Regions from separate parts of the Telluria sp. ZT3P25 genome, predicted to be linked through region 3. Evidence: predicted binding sites of a transcription regulator. Region 3 holds the regulator's gene; each other region holds the start of a gene.
The links. Region 3 encodes LexA, which represses DNA repair genes until DNA is damaged. Its sites were predicted from a motif close to ACTGTATNNNNATACAGT; they were not measured.
Positions count from the first base shown of each region.

Region 1: the regulator LexA is predicted to act here: its motif matches at 1,372-1,389, upstream of AC56LY_RS14030 (error-prone DNA polymerase).
Region 2: the regulator LexA is predicted to act here: its motif matches at 1,485-1,502, upstream of AC56LY_RS18010 (putative DNA modification/repair radical SAM protein).

Region 1 is NZ_JCASIJ010000001.1:3,157,893-3,161,166, forward strand. Features, by position in the region: gene AC56LY_RS14030 (error-prone DNA polymerase) at 1-1,346, opposite strand, end outside; gene AC56LY_RS14035 (TonB-dependent receptor plug domain-containing protein) at 1,555-3,274, shown strand, end outside.
Region 2 is NZ_JCASIJ010000001.1:4,058,741-4,062,014, forward strand. Features, by position in the region: gene AC56LY_RS18005 (UdgX family uracil-DNA binding protein) at 1-246, opposite strand, end outside; gene AC56LY_RS18010 (putative DNA modification/repair radical SAM protein) at 243-1,472, opposite strand; gene AC56LY_RS18015 (tetratricopeptide repeat protein) at 1,581-3,131, opposite strand; gene AC56LY_RS18020 (GGDEF/EAL domain-containing response regulator) at 3,138-3,274, opposite strand, start outside.
Region 3 is NZ_JCASIJ010000001.1:3,050,349-3,053,622, forward strand. Features, by position in the region: gene rplI (50S ribosomal protein L9) at 1-135, opposite strand, end outside; gene rpsR (30S ribosomal protein S18) at 172-462, opposite strand; gene priB (primosomal replication protein N) at 491-790, opposite strand; gene rpsF (30S ribosomal protein S6) at 828-1,235, opposite strand; gene lexA (transcriptional repressor LexA) at 1,530-2,159, shown strand; gene AC56LY_RS13605 (tetratricopeptide repeat protein) at 2,220-2,924, opposite strand; gene AC56LY_RS13610 (cystathionine gamma-synthase family protein) at 3,125-3,274, opposite strand, start outside.

The DNA of each region.
Region 1 (3,274 bases), 110 kb from region 3:
CTGTCCCTCAGCGCGCTCTTGGGACGGTAGCTGATCACCACCGCCGCCAGCGCCGCGCGATCGCGCCCGTACTTGTTGTAGATGTACTGGATGACTTCTTCGCGCCGCTGGTGCTCGAAGTCGACGTCGATGTCGGGCGGCTCGTTGCGCTCGCGCGAGATGAAGCGCTCGAACAGCAGGCTGGCGCGGGCCGGATCGACCTCGGTGATGCCCAGGCAATAGCAGACAGCCGAATTGGCCGCCGAGCCGCGGCCCTGGCACAGGATGTGCTGCGAGCGGGCGAAGCGCACGATGTCGTACACCGTCAAAAAGTAGTGCTCGTAGCGCATCTCGGAAATCAGCGCCAGCTCGTGCTCGATCTGCGCCTGCACCTTGGCCGGGATGCCCTCGCGAAAACGCCGGTGCGCGCCGATCCAGGTTTCGGCGCGCAAAAAACTCGCCGCCGTGTGGCCGGGCGGGACCACTTCGTCCGGGTATTCGTAGCGCAGTTCGTCGAGCGAGAACGTGCACAGGCGCGCCACGCGCACCGTCTCGGCCAGCACTTGTGGCGTGTACAGATTGGCCAGGCGCAGGCGCGAGCGCAGGTGCTGCTCGGCGTTCTGCGCCAGCCCGTAGCCGCAGTCGGCCACCGCCTTGTTCAGGCGCGTGGCAGTCAGCGTGTCCTGCAGCGGTTTGCGCGAGCGCACGTGCATGCACACGTGGCCCAGCGCCACGATCGGCAAGCCGTGCTGCCAGCCGACTTCTTCGACCGTGGCGCGATGCGCATCGTCGAACGCGCGGTGCAGCGACGTCAGACCCAGCCAGGCGCGCCCCGGAAAGGTGGTGGCCATCCACGCCGCCTGCGCATGCAGGCGGTCGACGTCCTGCGCTTCGTGCCCCGGATACGGCGGCAGCAGGATCGCCAGGCAATCGGGCATGTGGCGCAGATGCGCGTTCTCGGGTGCCGGCTCGGCCAGGTCATCGGGTGTCAAGAGGTACGTGCCCTTCTCGGCACGCGTGCGTCCGAGCGTGATGAATTCGGACAGGTTGCCGTAGCCCTGGCGGTTCTGCGCCAGCAAAATCAGTGATGGCGCCGGACTGCCATCGGGGTTCTGCAAATGGAAGTGGGCGCCGATGATGAGCGGCAGGCCGGCTTCTTTTGCCTCGGCATGCGCGCGCACGACGCCGGCCAGCGAGCATTCGTCGGTGATCCCCAGCGCGAAGTACCCGAGCTGCACCGCGCGCAGGACCAGCTCCTCGGCATGCGACGCCCCTTGCAGGAACGAGAAGTTCGACAGGCAGAACAACTCGGCATAGGGCGGCAGGGTCGTGGCTGCGGGAGGCTGGTTGGTCGGAGGCTGTGTCACGCCGGGCTCATGTCAAATGACAAATACTGTATAAAAACACAGTATAGCCGACCTTTTTGACCTCACGCGCATTATTTACCGCAGGAAATTAGTTATGCACCCGACTTGATAATACAAAGTTATACAATCAGAACGTTGTGTTAATGCCACATTGCAACGGTAATCGAAGGATCCATTGATAGTATCCGAACATCCTTCGGAGAAACCTGTGCTCAAACTCAAAATCATGCCCCGCTCCGTGTTGTCCAGTCTGTATGGCAGCACCATTCTCGCTTCACTTGCCCTCGCCCCGGTCGCCGTCCAGGCGCAAACCGCACCCGCCATCACCACTGACGCCGTCGTGCCCAGCGTGAGCGTCGTTGGTTCGCGCCGCGTCGGCGCCGCCTCCAGCACCGACACCCCGGTCGCCATCGACTTCATCCCGATGACGAAAGCGGCCGAACAAAGCGGCCAGTTCGACCTCGCGCAGGTACTGAGCAACCTGTCGCCATCGTTCAACTCGACGCGCCAGACCGGCGCCGACGGCGCCGACCTGATCGACTCGGCCGCCCTGCGCGGCCTGGGCTCGGACCAGACCCTGGTGCTCGTCAACGGCAAGCGTCGCCACACGGTCGCACTGGTGAACCTGTTCGGCGCGCGCAACCGCGGCAACACGGGCACCGACATGAACGGCATCCCCGTGATGGCGATCCGCGAAGTGCAGGTGCTGCGCGATGGCGCCGCCGCCCAATACGGCTCGGACGCGATTGCGGGCGTGATCAACATCGACCTGAAGAAAAGCCTGGGCTGCGAATCGGTGGCCGGCTACAGCCAGTACACCGAAGGCGATGGCGAGAACTGGCAGGCGTCGGCCTACTGCGGCGTGGCCCTTGGTGGCGGCGTGCTGGGCATCACCGGCGAATACTCGGATCGCGGCCGCTCGAACCGTTCGGAGCCTGGTAACCCGCGCATCATCGGCGACACCAAATCCGAAAACCAGACCATTTACCTGAACGGCGAATTCCCGGCCGGTGCGGGCGGCAAGTTCTACTTCACCGCCGGCGTGCAGCAGCGCGACGCCTCGTCGGCCGCCTTCGGCCGCGAAGGCCTGGGCTCCGAGGACATCCCGTCGCGCAATTCGGCCGCGATGTACCCGGACGGGTTCGTGCCGTTCATCAACGGCAAGGTCGATGACCGCTGGGGCACCGTCGGCTACCGCTGGACGGCCGGCGAATGGAATGCCGACCTGTCGCAGACCTACGGCTACAACCGCCTGAAGTACGACATCGCCAACACGCTCAACGCCTCGATCGCCAATCTGGATCTGCTGGGTGGTGGCCAGGGCCGCAGCGCCGACCGCTTCTACGCAGGCGCGTTCTCGTTCCGCCAGGCGACCACCAACGCCGACATCAGCCGCTTCTACAGCGATGTGTTCAAGGGCATGAACGTCGCGTTCGGCCTCGAGCACCGCCGCGAGAACTACCAGATCTTTGCCGGCGAAGCCGGTTCGTACATCGACGCCGATGGCGTGGGCATTGGCGGCAACGCCGGCAGCCAGGGCTTCCCGGGCTTCCAGCCGGGCGACGAAACCGATACCGACCGTCACAGCAACGCGGCCTACGTCGACATCGAAACGGATCTCACCGACCGCCTCAAGATCCAGACCGCGCTGCGCTACGAGCGCTACTCGGACTTCGGCTCGACCACCACCGGCAAGCTCGCCGCCGCCTATCGCCTGGCGCCGAACGTGCTGCTGCGCGGCTCGGCCAGCACGGGCTTTCGCGCACCGTCGCTGCAGCAGGCCTACTTCTCGTCGACCTTCACCGACTTCGTCAGCGGCCAGCCACTGGACGTCGTGCTGGCGCCAAACGGTGGCCGCGTGGCCGCCGCTGCCGGCATCCCGCAGCTGAAGGACGAAGAATCGAAGAGCTACACGCTGGGCCTGACCT
Region 2 (3,274 bases), 1.0 Mb from region 3:
GGCAGCGAGAAGATCACCAGTCGGCTGCACCGTCTCCAGGGCCGATGCGGGCGCTGCCGGCGCGCTCGAGAACAAATCGGCGCCTGGCTCGCCCCACGTCACCGCCTCGGGCGGCACGCCAGCGCGCAGCAGGGCGCGGGCCGTGGCGCGCCACTCGACGAACGAGGCCACCAGCAGCGGCTGCCCCGCGCGGACCGCGGCGACGGCTTCGCTGGCGACGACGGCTGCAGTGGCCGCGGGGGTCATGCTGCCTGCAGCTCCGGCCACAGGTTCATCTGCTGCGGCGCGTCGGCCATGTGCTTGCGCAGCAGGTCGGAGCTGGTCGCGCCCTGCGCCGGCTTGTAGTCGGCGGTGACGACGAACGGCGCCAGCTTTTTCAGGCTGCAGCGCAGCCGCGATAAATCTTCCCAGCGGATGCGGCGGATGCGGCGCAGGTCGGCGATGCGCTTGGCGTTGCGCAGGCCAATGCCGGGGATGCGCGCGATCAGCGTCGCATCGACGCGGTTCAGGTCCATCGGAAACTGGTCGCGGTTCGAGAGCGCCCAGGCCAGCTTGGGATCGATGTCCAGCGCCAGGTTGCCCGTTTGCGGCATGATTTCGCCAGCCGTAAAGCCGTAACTGCGCAGCAGGAAATCGGCCTGGTACAGGCGGTGCTCGCGCAGCAGCGGCGGTGGAGCGAGCGGCACGCTCTTGGGGCTTTGCGGGATCGGGCTGAACGCGGAGTAGTACACGCGCTTGAGTTTATAGCTGCCGTACAGCGTCTCGGCCGTGTTGAGGATCGTGTGGTCGTCGCTGGCGTCGGCCCCGACGATCATCTGCGTGCTCTGGCCGGCCGGCGCGAACGCGGGCGACCTTGGCTCTTCGGCTTTTTCATCGAGCTTGCGCCGGATGGAACCCATCGCCAGCTTGATCGTGTGGACGCTCTTTTCGGGCGCGAGCCTGGTCACGCTATCGTGCGTGGGCAGCTCGATATTGACCGACAGGCGATCGGCCCAGCGCCCCGCTTCGGTAATCAGGAGCGGGTCGGCATCGGGAATCGTCTTGAGGTGGATGTAGCCGCGGAAGTTGTGCACCTCGCGCAGGGTGCGCGCCACGGCCACCAGTTGCTCCATCGTGTAGTCGGCCGACTGGATGATGCCGGAACTGAGAAACAGGCCGTCGATGTAGTTGCGCAGGTAAAAATCCTGCGTCAACTTGACCACTTCGTCGACCGCAAAACGCGCGCGCGGCACGTTCGAGGTACGGCGGTTGATGCAGTACTGGCAGTCGTAGATGCAGAAGTTGGTGAGCAGGATCTTGAGCAGCGAGACGCAGCGGCCATCGGGCGTGTAGCTGTGGCAGATGCCCATGCCGGTGGTGGCGCCCAGGCCGTCCTTGCCCTCGGAGCCGCGCTTGGGCGCACCGCTGCTGGCGCAGGATGCGTCGTACTTGGCCGCGTCGGCCAGGATTTCGAGCTTGTCGTTGAGTTCCATCGGACGCCCGTGGCTGTATGGGCATACAGTATAGCGTGGCGTGTCATGATAGAGAGTGCGGCAGCGCACCCGTGCGCGGGCGGCGCCGGTTCAAAGACGGGACGTTGGCTAAGCGTGCAACAGGCGCTCGGCCAGCGACAACTGCTGCGCGTCCATCCGGCGCGCGGTGCGGGCCAGGTAGTCGCGCGCGGGCCGGATTCCGGCGCCGCCTGCCCGATGCAGCCACGCATACGCTTCGACTAGATCGCGCTGCGCGCCCTGCCCCGCCGCATACATCACGCCCAGGTTGAACTGCGCGCGCGCATGGCCCTGGCGCGCCGCGCACAGGTACCAGAAATGGGCGGCTTCGTAATCGCGTTCGGCGCCCTTGGCGCAGTCGTAGCGCAGCCCCAGCTCGAACTGCGCCAGTGCGTGCTTCTGGTCGGCCGCCTTGTGCAGCCAGTCGGTGGCTTCGGCCGGGTCGCCCAGGTCGTGTCGGTCGAGCAGCGTGGCCACCATGTACTGCGCCGCCGCGTAACCCTGCGCCGCGGCGCGCCGGTACCAGGCTAGGGCCTGCACGCTGTCCTGCGCTGCGCCGACGCCGTTTTCGTGGCGCAGGCCCAGGTCGAACTGCGCGCGCAGGTGCCCCTGCTCGGCAGCCTTGCGGTACCACGCCGTGGCTTCCACCGCATCGCGCTCGACGCCGTTGCCCGTATCGAAGAGCTGCCCGAGGTGGTACTGCGCTACCGGCAAGCCCTGCTCGGCCGCGCGGCGGTACCAGATGGCTGCCTGCACTGCATCCTGCACCACGCCCTGGCCGTGCTCATGGCGCATGCCCAGGCTGTCCTGCGCGCCGGCGTGGCCCTGCTGCGCGGCGCGCCGGTACCAGGTCGCGGCCAGTGCATCGTCCTGCGGCACGCCGTGGCCGGTGTCGTACATCAGCGCCAGGTTGAACTGCGAGCTGGCATGGCCCTGGATGCCCGCGCGGCCGTACCACAGCATCGCCTGTTCGCCGTCCGCTTCCACGTCCTGGCCCTTGTCGAAGCGCAGGCCCAGATTGAACTGGGCCGGCGCATAGCCCTGCAGCGCGGCCTTGCGCAGCCAGTCCAGGGCCTGCGCCGGGTCGCGCGCTACGCCCTGGCCGCTCTCGTAGCGCAGGCCCAGACTGTACTGCGATCGGGCGTAGCCCTGGCTGGCCGCGCGCCGGTACCATTCAAGGGCCGCTTCATGGTCCTGCGCCACGCCCTTGCCGGTGTCGTACATCATCCCGAGATTGTGCTGGGCGCCCGCCTCGCCCTGCTCGGCGGCCTGGCGGAACCAGTACAGCGCGCGGCCCACGTCCTGCGCCACGCCCTGCCCTTTGGCGTACAGCCAGCCCAGGTTGTACTGGGCCAGCGCGTAACCCTGGCTGGCCGCGCGTTCGTACCAGTGGGCAGCCAGCGTGAAATCCTGCTTCACGCCCTGGCCCTTCTGCACCATCACGCCGAGGTTGTACTGGGCCTGCGCCAGGTTGGCCGTGGCCGCAAGCCGGTACCAGCTCACCGCCAGTTCATCGCTTTGCGCCACACCCTGGCCGTTCACGTACATGAAGCCCAGGCTGTGCTGGGCCTCGGCCACGCCACGCTCGGCCAGGCCTTTCACACGCAGGAATTCGGCGCTGTACAACGACGTGTCGGGCATGCCCACTCAGGCCAGCACGGCGCGCAGGTTCGATCCGGGCCGGGTACGCAGCGCCACCATGAAGTCGCCCAGCGAAATCGGACGGTAGAACAGGTAGCCCTGCATCGTCATGCAGCCGTTGGCACGCAGGTAGCGCGCCTGTT
Region 3 (3,274 bases):
GGCGACTGCGCCGGCGGTAGCGCGGCGGGCCATCTTTTGTGGGATCAGGAAGTTACGTGCGTAACCGTCCTTGACCTTGACGACGTCGCCCAGGTTGCCGACGTTGACTACTTTTTCCAACAGAATGATTTGCATAGTGATCTCCAGATGTCTGACTGTCGTGACCGACGATTAACCGTGGTGCAGGTCGGTGTACGGCAGCAGCGCAAGGTAGCGTGCGCGCTTGATCGCGGTGTCGACCTGACGCTGGTAGTGCGCCTTGGTGCCGGTCAGACGTGCTGGCATGATCTTGCCGTTTTCCTGGACGAAGTCCTTCAGGGTGTCGACGTCCTTGTAGTCCACCTGCTCAACGCCAGCGGCGGTGAAACGGCAGAATTTCTTGCGCTTGAACAGCGGGTTTTGCTGTTTGCGCTTCTCTTTGAGTTTCGCTTTGTTTTTGTCGAACTTTTTACCGAATGCCATTTGAGGCTCCTGTATCTAAATTGCCGGGTTAAGCGGCACTGAAATCAATGATGTGAAACACCAGGGCTTTGCTGTTGCGATTTTTCCGTGCAAGAAATCCGTTGAACCTGTAGCTGGCGCCCAATTCGGCGCTGGCAAACCTGCCCGAAATCTCACCCGCGGCGAACGCAGGGACTTCGAACGCGACCGACCTCTCGACTCCGGCCTCTTCCTGCTGCGATTCGTGCATCAGGACGGCTGAAACGATTGGCACACCGGCCGGGGTGTAACGCAGTACGTCGCGCTCGGCGATGGTCGCCATGAGCTGGAGGTGATTTGCGCTGTGCACCCGGTATTACTGGTTACTACGAATAACTGGGGAAAACTTAAGCAGCAGCAGGCGCTGGCGCAGCGGCTGGAGCGGCTGCTGGCGCAGCGGCTTCGGCACGGTGGCTCTTGGCTGCGTCTTCGCGCTGTACCGATTTCATCATCGGCGACGGTGCGGTTTCAGCTTTTTTCAGCTTGACGGTCAGGTGACGCAGAACCGCATCATTGAACTTGAATGCAGTTTCCAGCTCGACCAGGGTCTCGTTGTCGCATTCGATGTTCAGGCAGATGTAGTGTGCTTTTGGCAGCTTCTGGATCTGGTATGCCATCTGGCGGCGGCCCCAGTCTTCAACGCGATGGATGTTACCGCCGCGGCTGGTCACCGTGGTCTTGTAACGCTCGATCATCGCCGGGACTTGTTCGCTCTGGTCCGGATGGACGATAAACACGATTTCATAATGACGCATGCATTACTCCTTGAGGACGTTTAACAAATGCCCACCTCGGCGTCAAGACGAGTGTGGGAAGGGAAAGCCGGCAATTATAACCTGGATGTCGTTGACTTGGAAAGCCCCAATGCGGCATCGCAGGCGCGATCTGTCTTAGTTACGGCAGATCTGACTCGACAATTCCAGTGTTTTGACGCCTTATTGCATGCTGAATCGCGATTTTCGCGATATTTTTTGCGTTTCCCCTTGCGCGCCGCAGAATACTGTACAAAAATACAGGTTACACACATAACCGGTTGCTGTAACACATTTATGCTAAAGCTCACTGCACGGCAAGAACAGATCCTGAACCTGATCAAGGAAGCGATCGAGAACACCGGTTTCCCTCCGACCCGGGCTGAAATCGCTTCCGAATTGGGTTTCCGCTCGGCCAATGCGGCTGAAGAACATCTGCAAGCACTGGCGCGCAAGGGCGCCATCGAAATTTCGCCGGGCACGTCGCGCGGCATTCGCCTGATCGGCGCAAGCGTCGAGGCCATCCCGATGCCGCCGCCGTCGTTCATGTCGCTGCCGCTGGTCGGGCGCGTCGCGGCGGGCAATCCGATCCTGGCGCAGGAACACGTCGAAGCCACCTACAACGTCGACGCAGCCATGTTCGCGGCGCGGCCCGATTTTCTGCTGAAGGTCAAAGGCTGGTCGATGCGCGACGCTGGCATCATGGATGGCGACTTTTTGGCGGTCAAGAAAATTGACAGCGCCAAGAACGGCCAGATCGTCGTCGCGCGTCTGGGCGACGAAGTCACGGTCAAGCGTTATCGCAAGACGGGCGACCTGGTCGAGCTGCTGCCAGAGAACCCCGATTTCAACATCATTGCCGTGTCGCCGGACGAAGAGTTTGCACTCGAAGGCCTGGCTGTCGGCCTGATGCGTAGCTGGAACTGATGTAATGGCGCCGGCTTTCCTGCCGGCGCCTGTTTTACCCCGCCCTGTCCTGCCTACCCCTTAATTCGACGCCTTCTTCACCACCGCATTATGCTGGTTTATGAACGCTTCGGTAGCACTGCGCCACGCCGCAAAATCTGCCAGGATCATCTTTGAACTGACCTTCGCGCCTTCCGCGATGTTCTGCCGCACCTGCTCCAGGTAGGCTGCCGACGCGTCCGCTTCCTGCTTGTTCATCAGCTTGGCGATATCGGCCGGGATCTTCTTCGTCAATGGCGACTGCGCGTTCAGGTTCGTCACCATCTTGTTGTAGCAATCCTGCCAGCCTGTTACCAGCTTGTTGACGCGATCGATCTCGTCATTCACTTTCGACACCGCCGGAATGCGCGGCGACGGGCAGCGGTATTCACCCGACTGCAGCTCGGCGCCATCATAACCCTTGATCCAGTAATCGATCTCGGCGCGTTTGGTCACGCGCTGCTGCATGACGACCAGCGATTCGGCCGCGACCTTGTTGCCTTTGGCGGCCGACTTTTCGAACAATGCCCTGGCCGCCGCCTCGTCGACGGTGCCCGCCTCGCCATACCAGTACATCTGGCCCAGTTGCTGCTGTGCTTGCGCATTGCCGGCGTTGGCGAGCTTGGTATACAGCTTGAGCGCGCCCGCGTAATCCTTCTTTTCGAACAGCGCATTGGCGTCTTCCAGCTCGCCCGCATAGGCGGTGCTGGCAATAGTCAGAGAAAGGCAGAGCAGAAAACGTTTCATGGGCATCCGAAGAAAATGACAAGCTGACGATGAGGCATCATAGCCCCCTTTGACAGCGCGACTCAACCGTAAAAATGACAAGGCCGGCATCGCGCCGGCCTTCTTTGCATGGCTTTACGCGGCGCGGTAACGCCGCGCGGTAACGCCACGCGGTAACGCCGCGCGATACGCCGCGCGATACGCCGCGCGGTGGGCCGTGCCTACACGTCCAGCGCCTGACGGAAGTCCTCGACCAGGTCGTCGGTATCCTCGATGCCCACCGACACACGGATCAGCGACTCGGCAATGCCCATGCTGGCGCGGCGCTCGGCGCCCATCTCGAAGAAAATCGTGTGCGCCACCGGAATGAC